Exiguobacterium sibiricum 7-3: one gene and its partner. The main gene of each other region encodes a partner of the protein of the gene in region 2 in a complex. Links are inferred from orthologs where the notes say so. Each region holds a gene or a part of one and is shown on either strand. Other genes may lie near its edges. The genes, in order: dnaB and dnaG.

The links.
Region 1: the proteins of dnaG (region 2) and dnaB are in contact, whole or in part, in a crystal structure (PDB 2R6A), measured with the Geobacillus stearothermophilus proteins. The link is inferred for Exiguobacterium sibiricum 7-3 from one-to-one orthologs. Residues at the interface, in WP_049624496.1 of Geobacillus stearothermophilus: Lys456, Leu457, Leu458, Pro459, Ala460, Asn463, Ala464, Leu467, Leu535, Leu536, Ile537, Ala538, Gln544, Glu545, Asp548, Tyr549, His552; in WP_033016901.1 of Geobacillus stearothermophilus: Ser13, Glu15, Ala16, Gln18, Glu91, Leu92, Asp94, Ala95, Val96, Pro97, Thr98, Ala99, Ala100, Asn101, Tyr104, Tyr105, Ile108.

What each region holds. Positions count from the first base shown.
Region 1 is NZ_KK211190.1:24,493-27,774, reverse strand. Bases 1-2,951 are described here. They hold dnaB (replicative DNA helicase), read right to left. Parts: upstream 2,177-2,951; coding sequence 824-2,176; downstream 1-823. Other genes in these bases: P402_RS0101140 (DHH family phosphoesterase), read right to left, coding at 2,636-2,951; rplI (50S ribosomal protein L9), read right to left, coding at 2,196-2,639; P402_RS0101155 (adenylosuccinate synthase), read right to left, coding at 1-605. Outside these bases: more of P402_RS0101140, read right to left, coding at 2,952-3,282. UniProt on the Escherichia coli protein: The main replicative DNA helicase, it participates in initiation and elongation during chromosome replication. Travels ahead of the DNA replisome, separating dsDNA into templates for DNA synthesis.
Region 2 is NZ_KK211190.1:2,174,555-2,177,827, reverse strand. The notes cover bases 332-3,273. They hold dnaG (DNA primase), read left to right. Parts: upstream 332-876; coding sequence 877-2,670; downstream 2,671-3,273. Other genes in these bases: rpoD (RNA polymerase sigma factor RpoD), read left to right, coding at 2,705-3,273; P402_RS0112340 (pyruvate, water dikinase regulatory protein), read left to right, coding at 332-739. In the rest of the region: more of P402_RS0112340, read left to right, coding at 1-331. UniProt on the Escherichia coli protein: RNA polymerase that catalyzes the synthesis of short RNA molecules used as primers for DNA polymerase during DNA replication.

The DNA of each region.
Region 1 (3,282 bases), 2.1 Mb from region 2 along the record:
TCGCAGACATACTTCGCGAACTCTTGACCGTACGCGTAGTATTCTTCGAAGATATCGTCGAAAGCGATCGCTTCCGCATCATACATCTTCGTGAACATCCGGTTTTTTTGCTCAAGAACGATTTTTAATTTTTCAGCGAATGTTTCTTTGTCGAGTAAATCAGCCATCCGGATTCCGATTCGTGCTGCTTTATCCATGTAGCACGGTCCGATTCCTTTAAGCGTCGTTCCGACCTTCGCGTCGCCCTTTTCTTCTTCTTCGAGTTGATCTTGCAACTGATGATACGGCAAGATGACATGCGCCCGATTGGAAATCAGTAAGTTATCCGTTGAAACACCACGATCGTGCAGATACTTCAATTCCTTGACGAGCGATTTCGGGTTGACGACAAGGCCGTTCCCGATGACACATTTCTTGTCTGAGTAAAAAATTCCAGATGGAATCAAGTGTAACTTATACGTCTCATTATTAAATACGATTGTATGTCCGGCATTGTCTCCACCTTGATAACGAGCAACGACATCGGCTTTTTTCGAAAGAAAATCGGTAATCTTTCCTTTTCCTTCGTCGCCCCATTGTGTTCCGACTACTACTACTGATGACATATTCTCATCCACCTCCACGTACGATTCAAAACCACGACTAAGTGTAACGCGGAAAAAAACAGAAGTCAACCAAATACCGAACAATTAAATGTTACAATTCTTTTTCGTTCGTTTAAAAGACGGTTTTAATTCATTTTTTTCCTTTCTCTTCAAGATATTCAAACATAACGATTAAAAAAACGCTTCTGTCTCGAAAGACGGAAGCGTTTTTAAGCCGTTTAGGCGGGTGGTGCATAGGAATTGTTCGGTTCGAGATCCACGAACTTATTGAATTCTTTCCGGAAAGCGAGTTTGACGGTACCGGTCGGACCATTCCGCTGTTTCGCGATAATGATCTCAATCGTGTTAGCATCTTCCGTTTCTTTGTTGTAGTAATCATCGCGGTACAAGAAAGCGACGATATCGGCATCCTGCTCGATCGCTCCTGATTCCCGGATATCGGACATCATCGGCCGTTTGTCCTGCCGACTCTCGACGCCCCGTGACAGCTGCGATAACGCAATGACGGGAACTTCGAGTTCACGGGCCAGTGACTTCAAGGACCGGGAGATCTCGGAGACCTCCTGTTGCCGGTTATCGCTGGAACGGCCGTTCCCTTGAATCAGTTGGAGATAATCAATCATGATCATCCCGAGACCGTGTTCCTGCTTCAGACGACGGCATTTCGCCCGGATGTCGTTGACACGAATACCCGGTGTATCGTCGATATAGATCCCGGCTTGGGACAAGCTGCTCATCGCGAGCGATAACTTACCCCAGTCCTCATCTTCGAGCTGTCCCGTCCGGAGACGCTGCGCGTCGACATTGCCTTCCGCACACAGCATCCGCATGACGAGCTGCTCCGCTCCCATCTCAAGACTGAAGATGGCGACATTCTCATCGGCACGGGTCGCGACGTTTTGTGAGATGTTCAAGGCGAAGGCCGTCTTCCCGACAGACGGACGGGCGGCAACGATGATTAAATCGTTGCGCTGGAATCCGGCCGTTACTTTGTCGAGATCCCGGAAACCGGTCGGAATACCGGTCGTCTCGCCGCTTTGTTTATGCAATTTATCGATCGTCGCATAAGCACTCGTCAAGACATCGGAAATCGGAATGAAGCTGGCACTGCCTTTTCCTTGTGATACTTCGAGAATCTTCCGCTCTGCTTCATTCAGCAGGACGTCGACCTCATTTTGCCGTTCGTAACCATCCGTGACGATTTCATTGGCGGTCCGGATCAATCGGCGTAATGTCGACTTTTGATCGACGACATTGACGTAATAGTTGATGTTGGCTGCGGTCGGAACACCTTCCGCCAGTTCACCGAGGTACGGTAATCCGCCGACTTCCTCGAGAATACCCAGCGTACTGAGTTCTGCCGTAACGGTCACGAGGTCGATTGCTTCTCCCCGATCCGACAACACAAGCATCGTTTCAAAAATGCGTTGGTGGGCCGCACGATAAAAATCTTGTGGCAATAATCGTTCGGACGCACTGATCAGTCGATCCGCATCGATCATGATCGCCCCAAGGACGGCTTGTTCCGCCTCAATGCTCTGGGGGGGCGTATTTTGCATTACATCACTCATCACCGGTCCCCTTTTCTACTCACGCTTCTTTAACCTGGACGTTTAACGTTGCTGTGACTTCATTGTGCAATTTCAATGGTACTTTCGTCACACCCAGTGTTTTGATCGGGTGCTCAAGTTCGATTTTACGTTTGTCGATCTTGTAACCCATCTGTTTCAACTCATCCGCGATTTGTTTGCTTGTAACGGATCCGAAGACACGACCGCCCTCACCTGTTTTTGTTGAGACGATGATCGTTTCTTTTTCAATCTTTTCTTTTAATGCTTGCGCATCTTGTAACGCTTGTTTTGCTTCTTCTGCCGCTTTACGCTCATGTGCCTCATGTTGCTTGAGGTTTCCGGTTGTTGCGGGACGTGCCAATTTCTTTTTGAACAACACGTTGTTTGCATATGCGTCAGCGACGTCCTTGACGTCTCCTGTTTTACCTTGGCCTTTTACATCTTGTAAGAAAATAACTTTCATTCTGTTTCCTCTCCTTTTGTTTCATCTTCTAAATAGTGGTCAATCGCTTTTCGTAATTCTGTTGCGACGGTCAGGACCGATTCGGTCATCTGTGTCGCAGCATTCGTTAAATGACCGCCGCCGCCAAGCGTCTCCATAATCAGCTGAACATTCACTTCACCAAGCGAACGGGCACTGATGGCCGTCCTGCCGTCCTGCAATTCCGCGATGACGAACGCCGCGCGGATTCCTTGGAGCGACAACAGCTGGTCCGCTGTTTGGGCGATCAGGACCTGATCATGGATGACACCGGGCTCGGCCGTCGCAATCGCCATCCCGGCGGTGTACACTTCCGTCCGCTCGAGGATATGCGATTGCTCGACGTACGTCTCAAGATCCTGACTGAGGAACTCTTGCACCAGGACCGTATCGGCGCCTTGCGAACGCAAGTACGAAGCGGCGTCAAAGGTCCGGGAACCGGTCCGTAACGTAAAGCCTTTCGTGTCGACGATAATTCCGGCAAGCAGTGCCGTTGCCTCAAGCATCGCCAGTTTCTGATTCGTCGGTTGATACTCGATCAGTTCCGTGACAAGTTCTGACGTCGATGACGCGTACGGTTCGAGATAAACGAGAACCGGTTCTTCAATAAAGTCTTCTCCCCGTC
Region 2 (3,273 bases):
GATCCAGTTTCCGGAGCAAGCAATTGAAACGGTCCGGATACCATTCGTCGATGACGATCAAGTCATTTATGATTTAGTGTTACATGCAAAAGAAGAGCAAGCGACAATCGTCTATACCATCGTCCATGCTACACACCGCCGGCTTCTTGCTGAAACGGCACATGCGCATGAAGTCAAGGCGATTGATCTGTTGGGTCCGTTACTGGATACGATGGAAGGGCGTCTTGGGATGCAGCCGAAAGAAGAACCGGGACTGATTTACCGGTTGGACGAAGAGTATTTCCGGAAAATTGAAGCTGTTGAATTTGCAGTGAAATATGATGACGGTCGCGATCCGCGCGGTATCAAACGGGCAGATATCGTGTTGATCGGGGTCTCCCGTACCTCGAAGACTCCGTTGTCACAGTATTTGGCGTTAAAACGTTATAAAGTTGCGAATGTACCGCTCGTTCCGGAATCGATACCGCCGGAAGAACTGTTTGATATTCCAAAAGAAAAATGTTTTGGACTATTGATTTCTCCAGAGAAGCTGATTGATATCCGGATGGAACGTTTACGGTCGCTTGGACTGAAACCGGAAGCGGCTTATGCCCAAATGGACCGAATCAATCGTGAACTCGATTATGCGAAAAATCTGTATGACCGAATCGGTTGCCAAGTCATCGATGTGACGAATAAAGCGGTCGAGGAAACGGCGAATCTCATCTTGACAGGGATTTCGGGCAAATCACATGACTAGTAAAGAATGGTTTCACGTAGTATACTAATCTAGCTGCTTAATGAGATGATGTAAATTTTCTAATGAAACGGAACGAGTATTCGTTCCGTTTCATTGCGGGTATATGTATATAAACGTTCGAAAGGAGAGGTGACCAATTGAAACGGCTTCCTGACGAATTGGTTGACCAAGTCCGACAAGCAACGGATATCGTTGAATTGATATCAGAACGTGTAGAATTAAAAAAACAAGGGAATCGTTATTCAGGGTTATGTCCTTTTCACTCTGAAAAATCCCCTTCTTTTTCTGTTTCTCCGGATAAAGGCATGTATTATTGTTTCGGATGTGGGGCAGGGGGAAACGCCATTACTTTTGTCATGGAAACGGAAGGAATGAGTTTTCCGGAAGCCGTCGTCAAGCTGGCGGACCGAACAGACATCAAATTACCGGAATTTGAACGGTCTGATCAAACGGAGTCCACACCCGATCAAGAAAAAAAATATCGAATGCGGGAAGCACACCGGATCGTGGCAGATTTGTATCATGAAGTCATGTTGCAGACAGCTGCCGGTGACGCCGGAAGAGAATATCTCGAACAACGCGGAATCCAAGAACCGGCGATGCGGGAGTTTAAACTCGGTTACGCACCGGACCAGGACCGGTTCACGGTGGATTCATTGGCACGGCGTAACTTTGATTTGGATGAGATGGTAGAAGCAGGGTTGATTTCAATAGGCAGAGATGGCGATTATCGCGATCGATTCAATGGACGGGTCGTATTTCCAATTTCAGATCGTGATGGCACGATTGTTGGATTCAGTGGTCGCTCCATTGACGGAAGGGACCCGAAATATGTCAACACAGCGGAAACTCCTCTTTTTAATAAAAGCGAATTGCTGTTTGGTTTCGCACAGGCACGTGGTGCAATGCGAAAAAATAAGCAAGTTGTACTTGTGGAAGGGAATTTAGATGTTGTACGTGTCGCTCAAGCGGGTATACCCTATACGGTAGCTTCTCTCGGGACAGCATTGACTCCGGTCCATGCTCAAAATTTAGCAAGAATCGTCGATGAAGTCATAGTTTGTTATGACGGAGACAAAGCGGGACGTGCCGCGACACTTAAAGCATTACGTTTATTAGAAGATGTTGCGGTCGATTGTTCTGTAATTCGTCTTCCGGATGGAGAGGACCCCGATTCTTTCATCGGTGCCCAATCGGAAGAGATATTTCTTCGTTTAATCGAGCAGGAACGGATTTCAAGCCTTGAATTCAAATCTTTTTATTTTCGGCAAGGAAAAAACCTTCGATTAGAAGGAGAACGGGTCCGTTATATTGAAACTATGCTTGAGGAGATTGGCCGAACGGCCAATCCATTGTTACGCGACATCTATTTAGGGAAACTGGCTGAAGAGTTCCACTTGTCGAAAGAATCACTGCTGTCGCAAGTTAAGCCGTTGCAACCGCAACAGGCTAAACCGAAACAAGAGCGGCGGCAACAGACACAAGTCGTGACATCTTCTCCTCAAGACCGTACCTTCTCGAATTGGAAACGAGCCGAACGGTTTCTGCTCGCCTATATGATCCGTTCAGAGGAAGTAGGTCTTGAGGTACGTGATCAACTTGGTGTGGCATTTAACGATCCTGCCCATCAACTGATTGCAGGGAAACTATATGAATTTTACGGAACAAACACCCCAGCGGATCCCGATCGCTTTCTGACGATGCTCCACGATGCATCGCTTCAGCGAATCGTAGCGGATCTAGAGTTTATGTTAATGCCGGAATATGATCCGGATTTATTGAGTCATTATATTCGTGCCGTTCAAAATGAACGACAACGGCGGACACTGGATGAGGAAAAGTCGCAGTTGAGTCAACAAACAGATATCCGTGCTCAAGCGGAGCTAATGCAGGCGATCATCGAACGGAAACGGCGTTTGAAAGATCGATGACCTGCTGCATGATGTGGAAGGAGTGTATGGTTCGATGGCAGAAAAAGCAAGATCGGAAGCAGAAATACTACGTCTCGCGAAGGATGAACTAATCGCGCTCGGACACAAGAATGGTGAACTATCGCATCAAAAAATCGAGGATAAACTCAGTTCGTTTGAATCAATGGATGCGCAACAATTCGAAGAATTCCTTCAACTGCTCGAAACAGAAGGCATCAAGGTCAATAACGACGGAACGGGTGACGACAAGGAAGAAGCGGATTTAAACGATCTTTCGGTCCCACCAGGCGTCAAAATCAATGACCCTGTCCGGATGTACCTGAAAGAAATTGGTCGCGTTGATCTATTGAACGCAGAAGACGAAGTCGAACTCGCAAAACGGATTGAACAGAATGACGAAGAAGCTAAGAAACGTTTAGCGGAAGCCAATTTACGTTTGGTCGTTTCGATTGCGAAGCGTTACGTCGGTCGCGGGATGCTGTTCCTTGATTTGATTCAAGAAGGAAACATGGGACTCATCAAAGCGGTTGAAAAATTTGATTATACAAAAGGATATAAATTCTCGACGTATGCTACCTGGTGGATTCGTCAGGCCATCACACG